3 regions of the Lentzea roselyniae genome follow, and region 3 is predicted to be linked to each of the others. Evidence: riboswitches for the same ligand, from Rfam matches in the RefSeq annotation. Region 3 holds a riboswitch; each other region holds the start of a gene.
The links. Region 3 has a riboswitch for glycine ahead of gcvP (aminomethyl-transferring glycine dehydrogenase). Riboswitches for the same ligand answer to the same signal wherever they lie in the genome.
Positions count from the first base shown of each region.

Region 1: it holds a riboswitch for glycine, as region 3 does, so the genes downstream of both, gcvH (glycine cleavage system protein GcvH) here and gcvP (aminomethyl-transferring glycine dehydrogenase) in region 3, are expected to answer to the same signal.
Region 2: it holds a riboswitch for glycine, as region 3 does, so the genes downstream of both, gcvT (glycine cleavage system aminomethyltransferase GcvT) here and gcvP (aminomethyl-transferring glycine dehydrogenase) in region 3, are expected to answer to the same signal.

Region 1 is NZ_BAABBE010000005.1:273,067-277,054, forward strand. It holds gene ABFX45_RS11200 (alpha-L-fucosidase) at 28-2,271, opposite strand; glycine riboswitch at 2,409-2,501, shown strand; gene gcvH (glycine cleavage system protein GcvH) at 2,566-2,946, shown strand; gene ABFX45_RS11210 (L-serine ammonia-lyase) at 2,977-3,988, shown strand, end outside.
Region 2 is NZ_BAABBE010000029.1:44,069-48,056, reverse strand. It holds gene ABFX45_RS36435 (hypothetical protein) at 1-105, shown strand, start outside; gene ABFX45_RS36430 (transcriptional regulator) at 270-764, shown strand; gene ABFX45_RS36425 (hypothetical protein) at 1,100-1,456, shown strand; gene ABFX45_RS36420 (DUF3817 domain-containing protein) at 1,471-1,773, shown strand; glycine riboswitch at 1,819-1,921, shown strand; glycine riboswitch at 1,923-2,007, shown strand; gene gcvT (glycine cleavage system aminomethyltransferase GcvT) at 2,107-3,201, shown strand; gene glyA (serine hydroxymethyltransferase) at 3,215-3,988, shown strand, end outside.
Region 3 is NZ_BAABBE010000013.1:153,875-157,862, forward strand. It holds gene ABFX45_RS24080 (bifunctional nuclease family protein) at 1-260, shown strand, start outside; gene ABFX45_RS24085 (MerR family transcriptional regulator) at 583-1,149, shown strand; gene ABFX45_RS24090 (Clp protease N-terminal domain-containing protein) at 1,229-2,179, shown strand; glycine riboswitch at 2,236-2,331, shown strand; gene gcvP (aminomethyl-transferring glycine dehydrogenase) at 2,491-3,988, shown strand, end outside.

The DNA.
Region 1 (3,988 bases), on a different contig from region 3:
CTATCCGGTCACTGTCGGGTTGTTCTACTAGGACAAAGCCACCTTGAACACCCATGCGTGCCGGCCAACGCCCGCAGGCACGTCCACCACGAGTTTCCCGCCCGATCGGGTCCATTTCAGGGGCCTGTCATGCCCCAGCAACGTCACCCTGTCGCCGTCCTTGATCGGTACTGGAGCGTCGACCACGAGCTGTGAGCCAGGCTGGGCCAACGAGGTGATGTAGAACGCCTCGTTCGGCTTCACCGTGAACCGCAGCGAACCCTGCTGGGCCATGCGCGACCAGTACGTCGTGCCGTAGATCGACTCGCCGTTGGTCTTCAGCCACGCGCCCGTCTCGCGGAGGCGCTGCTGCATGATCTCCGGGATCGAACCGTCCGCCCGCGGTCCGATGTCCAGCAGGAAGTTGCCGTTCTTCGACGTCGTGTCGACGAGCGTGTCGACCACCTCGTCCGCGGTCATGTACATCGAGTCCGGTGTCGCCCGGTTCCACCCGTACGAACGCGGATCGAGGCCACGTGATGCCTCCCACTTCTTCACCACGGTGTTCGGGTACGTCGCGTACTCCGGCGTCGTGTAGTCGTGGGTCGGGATGCCGCACCTGTCGTCGACGGTCACGTCCTTCGGCACAGCCCGGTTCTTGGCCTTGTTGAAGTAGTCGGCCAGCACCCGCCGCGAGTCGTTCGCACCGCCGATGTCGCACCAGATGACGTCGGGGTCGTACCCGTCGACCAGTTCGGTCATCTGAGGTGCCTGGTAGTCCTTCACGAAGTCCCGCCCGGCCTGGTAGCCGGTGTAGGGCTCGGGTGCGCCGGTCCACGGGTTGCGGGGCGCGTGACCCGACCACGGGTTGTCCGGGTTGAACCACTCGGGCATCGAGAAGTAGAGCCCGTTCTTCATCCCCGGCGTGTACTTCCGTGACGCGTCGAACAGCTCCTTCACCAGGTCACGGCGAGGACCGAGGTCGACGGAGTCACGTCCGGACACCTTCGAGTCCCACAACGCGAAGCCCTCGTGGTGCTTCGAGGTGAGCACGTAGTACTTCGCCCCGGCCTCCTCGAACAGCCGGACCCATTCGCGCGGGTCGAACTTCGCCGCGGTGAACTGCGGGATGAACTGGTCGTACGCGAAGTCCATCCCGTACGTCGCCGCGTGGTACGGGTTCACGGCGTTGTTCGGGTTCTGCATCCACTGCCAGTACCACTCCGCGTACTGCTCACCCGGCGGCGACCACGCGGGCACCGAGTACAGGCCCCAGTGGATGAAGATCCCGAACTTGGCGTCGTCGAACCAGTACGGCGACTCGTGGGTGCCCAACGACGCGTCAGTCGCCTGGTAGTCCGCTACGCCCAGGGTGAACTTGGCCTTCTGCGAGGCGGAAACACGACCGGAAGTCGCGATGACCTTCCCGTCGAAGGTGCCGGTCCGGTAGGCGTGGATGCCGATCCGCACCCGCGCCTCCTCTCCTGGCGCGAGCCGCTTCACCGACGCGGGCGCGAGCGTCACCACGCCGAGGCCTTCTGCGCGCACCCGGATGTTCGACATCCACTGGTCGCCGAGGTTCACGACGGTGGCCTCGATCGTCTGGCCACCCAGCCGCGGCAGCTTGTTCGTGCTGCGCGCGGACCGGACCGCGAGCACCTCTCCCTTGCCCGCCGGCTGCAGCGACAGGGCGAACACGTGCAACGACGACTTGCCCTCGACCGCCGGGTTCGTCACGGGCAGCGTGAGGCCGACGGCGTCCTTCGACGGATCTGTCCACACCTGACCGGTGCCGATCGACACCGGGTGCTGGTCGGTCCCGCCGGGGGAGTACCGGTAGGGCGCGGAGATCGGACCACTGCCCGAGTACCAGTCAGGTCCGGTGAGCGCGGCGGCGCTGGTCGAACCGTCCGCGTAGTGCACGGTCGCGGTGCCTCCCGCAGCGCCGTAGGACGACTCCACGAGGAAGTGCGCGGTCAGGTAGCGGCCGCTGGGTAGGTCGATCCGCTGGCCGAGTGAGACCGCGTTGTTGTTCTTCGACTGTGTGCTGCCCGGGAACAGATAGGGCACGCCATCGGCTGTGACCTGCCCGGACGGGAGTGCTTCCGCAGGGAAGGCGTAACCGGAGCCGTCGAAGTTCCCGGTCCGGTCCGCGGCTGTGTCGATGCCGTCGTTGTTGAAGTGGGAGTCGATCGGAACAGGGATGGGTTGAGGGACGTCCGCTGCGCTCGCGGTGGAGACCGAGGCGGTCAGAAGCGAGGCGAGCAGAGCGACGGTGAGCGCTGTCCTCATGAAACCTCCGATGTCTGGGTTTCAATCTGTGGTAGCGCTTTCCCGGCTGTCAACCATCTCGCGTTGACACTTGGCAGCGGACGCACATAGCGTTCGCGCCGAGAACTGAAGACCGGCCGCGGTGCCCGTGAGGCACCAGAACCCGAGTGGGAGAGACCTCGACGAGCGAGTCGGGGCGCCGAAGGGGCAAGCTCCCGCACACTCTCAGGCAGCAAGACCGCTCGGGGTAGGCAACTCTGCACGGCGGAGGGGGCGCAAGTTTCCTGACCGAGCCGTGAAGCCAGAGGAGTCGCCGTGGAGTTCCCCGAGAACCTGCTCTACACCGTCGAGCACGAGTGGGTCGACTGGACGCCGGGTACCCAGGAACCGTTGACCTGCGGAATCACCGAGTACGCCGCGGACGCCCTCGGTGACATCGTCTTCGTTCAGCTCCCCGAGGTCGGCGCGAAGGTCGTCTCGAACGAGGCGTGCGGTGAGCTCGAGTCCACCAAGTCGGTCAGCGACCTGTTCTCGCCCGTCACCGGTGAGGTGATCGAGGTCAACAGCGCGGTCGTGGACGACCCGGCGATCATCAACAACGAGCCGTACGGCGCCGGCTGGTTGTTCAAGGTGCGCGTCGAGTCGGCGGAGAACCTGCTCACGGCTGCCAAGTACGCCGAGCTCACCAAAGACTGACTGCAGACCACCACCGCGAAGGACTGATCAGTGGCGATCAGCGTTTTCGACCTTTTCTCCGTCGGCATCGGGCCGTCCAGCTCCCACACGGTCGGCCCGATGCGCGCGGCGGCGATGTTCGTCGAGAAGCTCGGGGCACGGGTGTCCGAAGTGGACCGCGTGCACGTCGAGCTGTTCGGCTCGCTCGGCGCGACCGGGCACGGTCACGGCAGCCCGAAGGCCGTCTTCCTCGGCCTTGAAGGCAATCTGCCGGAAGAAGTCGACCCGGCGATCGCGGCCGTCCGCGTCGAGGAGATCGTCGCGAGTGGACGCCTGAAGCTCGGTGGCACGCACGAGATCGGCTTCGTGCACGACCGCGACCTCGTCATGCACCGCCGCAAGTCGCTTCCGTTGCACCCCAACGGGATGAGCTTCGAGGCCTACAAGGGCGAGGAGTCGGTCGAGCAGGCCGTCTACTACTCGATCGGCGGCGGGTTCGTCGTCGACGAGAACGCGAGCGGCACCGACCGGATCAAGCCGGACACCACCCCGCTGCCGCATCCCTTCCTGACCGGCGACCAGCTGCTCGCGCGCACCCGTGAGACCGGCCTGTCGATCAGCGAGATCATGATGGCCAACGAGCTGTCGTGGCGGTCGGAAGAGGAAGTGCGCCGAGGACTTCTGCACATCTGGCAGGTGATGCAGGAGTGCGTGGAACGCGGCTGCAACGAGCACGGCGTCCTGCCAGGCGGCCTCAAGGTCCGCCGCCGCGCCGCCGAGATGCGCAAGCGGCTGGAGGGCGAGCACTTCGCCACCGACCCGCTGCGGGTCATGGACTGGGTGACGCTCTTCGCGTTGGCCGTCAACGAGGAGAACGCGGCGGGCGGCCGTGTCGTCACCGCGCCGACCAACGGCGCGGCCGGCATCGTGCCCGCGGTCCTGCACTACTACACGAGGTTCGTGCCGGGAGCCAGCGACGACGGCGTCGTCAGCTTCCTGCTCACCGCGGGCGCGATCGGTGTGCTGTTCAAGGAGAACGCCTCGATCTCCGGCGCCGAGGTCG
Region 2 (3,988 bases), on a different contig from region 3:
TCCGCAGGCGCGGTCCAGCAGGTCCTCGGCTGGCTGCGTCAGGGCGCGGAGTCGATCATCACCTTCATCAGGAGCCTCTTCGGGACGGCGACCCCGATCAGCTAGTGACTCAGGGTGATCCTCGACCGTTCACGTTGGACCGGATGGGTGGAATGAGGCCAATCACGCACTGGTAACGGGTGTTCTGGCGATTCAGGGTCTGGCGATTGTCAGACCTACCGAATACCTTCCGCTGCAATGGCCGATCCCCGACCGACGAGGAGGCATGGATGGTCGAGGACTCCGGGGTCCACGAGCTGTTGAAGCAGTGGGCGGCTGAACGGTCTGATGACGCAGAGATGCAGGAGGTGAACCGGATCAAGAACGCGTGGCTCGCGGAGGCTCCCCCCTCGGCGCCCGGCATCCCCGTGCAGCGGGGAGGCAGCAAGGGCGGGTCGCGTGGCTTGGTCAAGGTCGACTCGGCGGATCCGGCCTACGTGGCCGCGATGCGCAAGCGGGCGCCGGAGGCACCCGAGGCGTTGCTCGCCGCCGCAGCGAGCTACTGGCAGCTGGTAGGTGACGTCAGCGAGGCCGAGCAGTGGTGGGACGCGGGCATCAGCCCGTTGGACCAGCGCGCGCTCGACTACCGCGCGGCGGGCCTGACCCCTGCCGACCTCGGGAGGCGCCTGGGACCGATGACGGTTCTCCAGCACCTCCGCCGTGGCTCTGCCGCGGCCTGGTGTGTCGCACGTCTGCAGAGGCAGCGCCGGGACGGCGTGGCGTAGAACGAAGATCGGGAGAGGTGTGCTCGCGGAACGCGCTCGCGGGAGTTCGTTCTACGGTGCCTTGTGGGGGCCGAGCCCCCACACCCCAGCCGGGGGCAAGCCCCCGGACCCCCAACCGGTTCGGCCTCCTGACGAGGAGGCCTCTACCTCGAGTGGATCCTTGTACGGGTCGGCCTCCTGATCCTGATGCGGAGGCCCCTACCTCGAGCGGATCCCTGAACGGGTCGGCCTCCCGGTGGAGGCCTCACCCAAGTGATTCGAGGGCAGGCTCTCGGAGGCGGGAGCCCTACCCAAGTAGTCTGGAGGCCGTGCGCGGCCTCCTTACACCTCAGCGAGTGTTGATCGGCCTTGGTTGCCTGATCGCACTGATCGCCTGTTGCGGACTCGCGTACTGGCAGTGGCAGCGTTTCGAGTCCGCCAGCGGCACGTTCCAGAACCTCGGTTACGTGCTCCAGTGGCCGCTCTTCGGCGTCTTCCCGCTCTTCATGGTGTGGCGCTTCCGCCGCCTGGCGCGCCAGCGCCGTGACGAGCCTCTCTCCGCACCGGAGCCGGTTGCGCCCGCTCCACGGCCGGTGACTACGGTTGACGCCGTCAAACCCGCGCCTGTCGAGCACTTCGACGACGAAGAAGACGCGGAGCTCGCGGCCTACAACCGCATGCTCGCGGACCTCAACGCGCGGGACGGTCGTTGAGCGAAGGCGGGCAGATGAAGGGTGCGTTGACCCGGTTCAGGGTCATGGCTTACGTGGTCGGTGTCTTCCTGTTGCTGCTGGTCGTGGCCATGGTGCTCAAGTACGCCGCGGACATGGGCGGGATGATGAAGGTCGTCGGCCCCGTCCACGGCTTCCTCTACGCCATCTACCTGGTGATTTCCGTCGACCTGGCGTTGAAGCTGCGCTGGTCGATCAAGGGCACCGCTCTCGTGCTGGTCGCCGGCACGATCCCGTTCCTGTCGTTCTGGGCCGAGCGCAAGGTGGTCGAGAAGACGGCGCAGGGCGTGCCGCTGTGACGTTTGGCCTGCTAGCGTCTGGGGCTACCAACTGAACACGGCCGTCGATGTCGCGCGGAAGAGACCTCTCCAGAGTTCGATCTCCGGAAGGCGCCGAAGGAGCAACTCCTCCCCGGAATCTCTCAGGCACAGGTACCGCGCGACGAAGGCAACTCTGGAAAGCAGGCGCCAGCGCCTCGCCCACGGTGCAAGCCACTCCGGTGGTGAAGCTCTCAGGCTCATGACAGAGGGGGAGGCTGCTCTGGAAGAGGAGTCTCCGATGGACCGTGTCATTCTTCTGTTGCCTCAGCCGGCCTCGTCCGGCTCTTCGGCGCACCCTGGAGGAGCGTTCTGATGTCCCGCCTCACGCCTCTGAACGCCGAGCACGAGCAGCTCGGCGCGATGTTCACCGACTTCGCGGGCTGGCGGATGCCGCTGCGCTACTCGAGCGAGCTCGCCGAGCACCACGCCGTGCGCACCACCGCGGGCCTGTTCGACCTCACGCACATGGGTGAGATCGTGCTGACCGGAGCCCAGGCGGGCGAGGCGCTCGACCACGCGCTCGTCGGCCACATCTCGGCGCTGGCGGTCGGCAAGGCGCGCTACACGATGATCACCCAGGCCGACGGCGGCGTGATCGACGACCTGATCGTGTACCGCCTCGGCGACGAGGAGTTCATGGTCGTCGCGAACGCCTCCAACGCCTCGGTGGTGGCCGAGGCGCTCGTCGAGCGCGCCGCCGGTTTCGACACCGTGGTCACGGACAAGTCCACCGACTACGCGTTGATCGCGATCCAGGGCCCGAAGTCGGTCGAGATCCTCGCCGGGCTGACCGGCACCGACCTCTCGACGGTCAAGTACTACGCGTCCTACCCGTCGAAGGTCGCCGGCGTCGACGCGCTGCTGGCCCGCACCGGCTACACGGGCGAGGAGGGCTTCGAGCTCTTCCTGGCACCCGCGGACGCTCCCGCCGTCTGGAACGCGCTGCTGGAGGCCGGTGCCGCGCACGAGCTCAAGCCGTGTGGCCTCGGCTGCCGCGACACGTTGCGTCTCGAGGCCGGGATGCCGTTGTACGGCAACGAACTCACGACTTCTCTCACTCCGTACCACGCGAACCTCGGCCGCGTCGTGAAGCTCGACAAGCCGGGCGACTTCGTCGGCCGCGACGCGCTGACGAAGGTCGCCGAGTCCGGGGTGGACTCGGTCCTGGTCGGACTGAAGACGCCGGAGCGCCGCGCCCCGCGGCACGGTTACGCGGTGCTGAACGGCGACGAGGTCGTGGGCGAGGTGACGTCGGGCGCGCTGTCCCCGACCCTCGGCTACTCCGTCGCCATGGCCTACGTGACGAAGGCGAGTGCCGAGCCCGGCACCCAACTGCTGGTGGACGTCCGCGGCAAGAAGCAGCCGGTCGAGGTCGTCGCACTTCCGTTCTACAAGCGTGCCAAGTAGGGAGATCTTCCAGATGTCCGACCAGTTCAACGCCTCCCTCGCGGAGTACGACCCCGAGGTCGCGCAGGCCGTTGCGGCCGAGCTGGCGCGCCAGCAGGGCACTCTCGAGATGATCGCCTCGGAGAACTTCACGCCCGTGTCGGTGCTGCAGGCGCAGGGCTCGGTGCTGACCAACAAGTACGCGGAAGGCTACCCCGGCCGCCGCTACTACGGTGGCTGCGAGCACGTCGACGTCGTGGAGCGCCTCGCCATCGAGCGCATCAAGTCGTTGTTCGGCGCCGGTTTCGCCAACGTCCAGCCGCACTCGGGCGCGCAGGCCAACGCGGCCGCGATGTTCGCGCTGCTGCAGCCCGGCGACACGATCCTGGGCCTGGACCTCGCGCACGGCGGCCACCTGACGCACGGCATGCGCATCAACTTCTCCGGCAAGCTCTACAACGTCGTGCCGTACCACGTTTCCGACTCCGACGGCCGCGTCGACATGGCCGAGGTCGAGCGCCTCGCCCAGGAGCACCGCCCGAAGCTGATCGTCGCCGGCTGGTCCGCCTACCCGCGCCAGCTGGACTTCGCCGAGTTCCGCCGCATCGCCGACTCGGTCGAGGCCTACCTGATGGTCGACATGGCGCACTTCGCCGGCCTGGTGGCCGCGGGCCTGCACCCGTCGCCCGTCCCGCACGCGCACGTGACGACGACGACCACGCACAAGACCCTCGGCGGTCCTCGTGGTGGCGTGATCCTGTCGAACGAGGCGGACATCGCCAAGAAGATCAACTCGGCGGTCTTCCCC
Region 3 (3,988 bases):
TCGAACAGGTGCGGATCACCGACCTGCAGGAGGGCACCTTCTTCGCCGAACTCGTGTTCGACGGCGACGTGCGGGTGTCCGCGCGGCCCTCGGACTCGGTGGCGCTGGCGTTGCGCGTCGGTGTGCCGATCCACGCGGAGGAGTCCGTGCTGGCCGAGGCGGGCCTCATCATCCCGGACGAGCAGGAGGACGAGGTGGAGAAGTTCCGCGAGTTCCTCGACTCGGTCTCGCCCGAGGACTTCCGCGGAGCGGACACATAAGCACAGTCGCGGAGCGGACACATAAGCGTGTCGCTGTCCGTCTTGTTTGGCACCGGCGTAACTCGTCCGCTTGTCGCTCTTTTGGGCTACCTTCCGCACAATTTGCCCGCTAAACGATCACTAAACGTCACCTGAACGTCCTACATCGGGTGACGGCGTGACTCTCTACCTGAGGTTGAGCGTCGACACTCCCCGCGCGTCGCGTTGACCTGCCCTCTGACCGGTCTTACCGTCGAACTCGAGTGGACGTCGCTGGTTTGCGTGAGCTGACGTAGCGGCTTGACGGCCATGAGTTTCGTGGCCGTTCCGAGGGGAGGCAGGCGTGGTCGAGGAAGCGCCCGTTCGGGCCGAATCCGGGCAGCAGGGTGAGCTGTTCCCGGACTCCTCGCTGCCGGACGAGCTCGTCGGTTACCGGGGTCCCGCGGCGTGTCAGATCGCGGGCATCACGTACCGGCAGCTCGACTACTGGGCCAGGACCGGCCTCGTCGCTCCGACGGTGCGGATGGCGCACGGCTCCGGCAGTCAGCGGCTGTACTCGTTCAAGGACATCCTGGTCCTGAAGGTCGTCAAGCGACTGCTGGACACCGGGGTCTCGCTGCAGAACATCAGGGTCGCGGTCGACCACCTGCGCCGCCGCGGCGTGCAGGACCTGGCGAAGATCACGTTGTTCTCCGACGGCACGACCGTCTACGAGTGCACCTCGCCTGAGGAGGTCGTCGACCTGCTGCAGGGCGGCCAAGGCGTGTTCGGCATCGCGGTCTCCGGCGCCATGCGGGAGATCAGCGGCACGATCCACGAGTTCCCGGCCGAACGTGCGGACGGCGTCGAGATCGCTCCCATGACGGAGGACGAGCTGGCGCGTCGCCGCCGGGAGCGCGCGACCGGCTGAGAGACCGTGGCCGACCGGCTGTCCCTCGTGGCCAGTCGGCAGCAGCGTCGCGATCGTGCCGCTCTCTAGCGTTGAGCGCATGATCTGCACACCCTCCTATCAGGTCGTGAACGTGCTGGCCGCCGCGGTGCAGCGAGCGTCCCGGCTGGAGTTCGGCCTCGTCGGCACCGAGAACCTGTTGATCGCACTGGCGGACACGATCGGCCCCGGCCGCAGACTGGGTGTGAAGTCGGTTCGGGCACAGGCGATGGCCAGGAGCTGGACCGGTGACGACGGTGGCGCCTGTGAGGCTGATCCCGGCGTGGCCGCACTGATGCGCACAGCCCACGACCGCGCCGGTGCCGAGCCCGCGTTGCCGGTCAGCCGGGCGTTGGACGAGTGCTTGCGTGCGGCGATCGCCGAGGCCGGCGACGGTGTGCTGACCACGACGCATCTCTCGGTGGCGTTGCTGTCGCTGGAGTACGGACGCGCCGCCGAACTGTTCACCGTCCTGCGTGTGGATGTCGAGGCCACGGTCGAAGCAGTGCGGAAAGCCGCGGAACCGGAAGAGGCTCCCGCCGTGCGACTGCTGCGCAAGGCCGGGGCGTTGGAGGGTGACACCGGTGGCGGTTACGTGCGCTGGCTGATCCGGTTTGTCGCCCGCAGCCAGGGTCTGGGCGGACCGGTGCTGACCGTGGTGCGGAACGAGGCGACGAGGCTCGCGGTGGCCGCCGGGCGTCAGGAAGCCACGGCTGCGGACCTGGTGGCGGCGGTGCTGACGGTCGACGACCAGCTGACGGCCGCCGGGCAGTGGTTGCGGCCGGAGTTCGAGTCCGGTGGGGCGGCGGCGCTGCGGGCGGCAGGAGTGGACCCGGCCGCGTTGCCGGCCGCGTCCGGTGCCGGGGTCGAGCGGTTCGTCGAGGGCGCGAAGCTCGTCGCGGCGCAGCGCGGGGACGACGTGGTGGGCACCTCGCACCTGCTGGTGGCGGTGCGCGAGGACCTGCTCGACCCGGTCGGCAGGGTGCTGCGCGATCTCGCTGTTGAGACGTAGGTCGCGTCCCTGGGGACTAGGTGGGCCACCTGCGGGTATTCTTCGCGGGTAGTCGCTGAACTCAGGCGGGAGAGACCGGGCCTCGAACCCGGCGCCGAAGGAGCAAGTCCCTCCCCGGGAACCTCTCAGGCATCCAGGACCGCGTGAGCGAGACGCCTCTGGAAAGTGGACCGCTGAAGATCTTTTTGCGGTCCCGCCGACGGTGAAAGCCCTGGTTCGCGCCGGGGTGAACCTCTCAGGCGCCCCTCGGGGTACGGACAGAGCGGGGAGGGCACCAGGACACGTGTGCCCGCAGCCCCCGGAGGCGTTTGATGTCGCAGGACCGCATTCCGCTCGCCGCTCTCGAGCACGGCACCCCGTTCGCCGACCGCCACGTCGGTCCGCGCCCCGCCGAACTCGCGCGCATCCTCGACGTCATCGGCGTCGGGTCGCTGGAGGAGCTGGCGCAGCGCGCGGTGCCTTCGTCCATTCACGAGCGCGACCTCGTGCTGGACCTGCCCGCCCCGGCCACCGAGACCGAGGCGCTCGCCGAGCTGCGTGAGCTCGCGTCCCAGAACCGGCCGATGACGCAGATGATCGGTCTCGGCTACTACGACACCGTCACGCCGGGCGTGATCCTGCGCAACGTGCTGGAGTCGCCCGCCTGGTACACCGCGTACACGCCGTACCAGCCGGAGATCTCGCAGGGCCGCCTCGAGGCGCTGCTGAACTTCCAGACCATGGTCGGCGACCTGACCGGCCTGCCGGTGGCGAACGCGTCCATGCTGGACGAGTCGACCGCCGCCGCCGAGGCGATGACGCTGGTGCGCCGCGCCGGTCGGTCCAAGTCGAACAAGTTCGTCGTGGACGCCGACACGCTGCCGCAGACGCTCGCCGTCATCGAGACGCGCGCCGAGCCGCTGGGCATCGAGATCGTCGTCGCCGACCTGTCGCAGGGCATCGAGGGCCTCGGCCTGGGCGGTGACTTCTTCGGTGTGCTGCTCTCGTACCCCGGCGCGTCTGGTGTGGTGCGCGACCAGGCCGGCCTGGTCGAGGAGATCCACGCCGCCGGTGCGCAGGCCGTGGTCGCCGCCGACCTCCTCGCGCTGACGCTGCTGCGCGCGCCGGGCGAGATCGGCGCGGACGTCGTCATCGGCACCACCCAGCGCTTCGGTGTGCCGATCGGGTTCGGTGGCCCGCACGCCGGTTACATGGCCGTCCGGTCCGGGCTGGAGCGTCAGCTGCCCGGCCGTCTCGTCGGTGTCTCCGTCGACGCCGACGGCTCGCTGGCCTACCGCCTCGCGCTGCAGACGCGCGAGCAGCACATCCGCCGCGAGAAGGCCACGTCGAACATCTGCACCGCGCAGGTGCTGCTGGCCGTGATCGCCTCCATGTACGCCGTCTACCACGGTCCCGAGGGCCTGCGCGCCATCGCGACCCGTGTGCACCGCATGGCCACCGTGCTCGCCACGGGCCTGTGCGAGGCCGGTCTGGACGTCGTGCACGGCGAGTTCTTCGACACCGTCCAGGTGCGCGTCGAGGGTCAGGCCGCCCGGATCGTCGAGAAGGCGCGCGAGGCAGGCATCAACCTGCGCCAGGTCGACGCCGACGTCGTGGCGATCGCCTGCGACGAGAAGACCACGCGGGCGCACGTCGTCGCTGTGTGGGAAGCCTTCGGGGTCACCGGGTCCGATGTGGACGCCATCGACGCCGACACCGCGGACGGCATCCCGGCAGACCTTCGCCGCACGTCCGACTACCTGACGCATCCGGTCTTCCACGCGCACCGCTCCGAGACCGCGCTGCTGCGTTACCTGCGTGCGTTGTCGG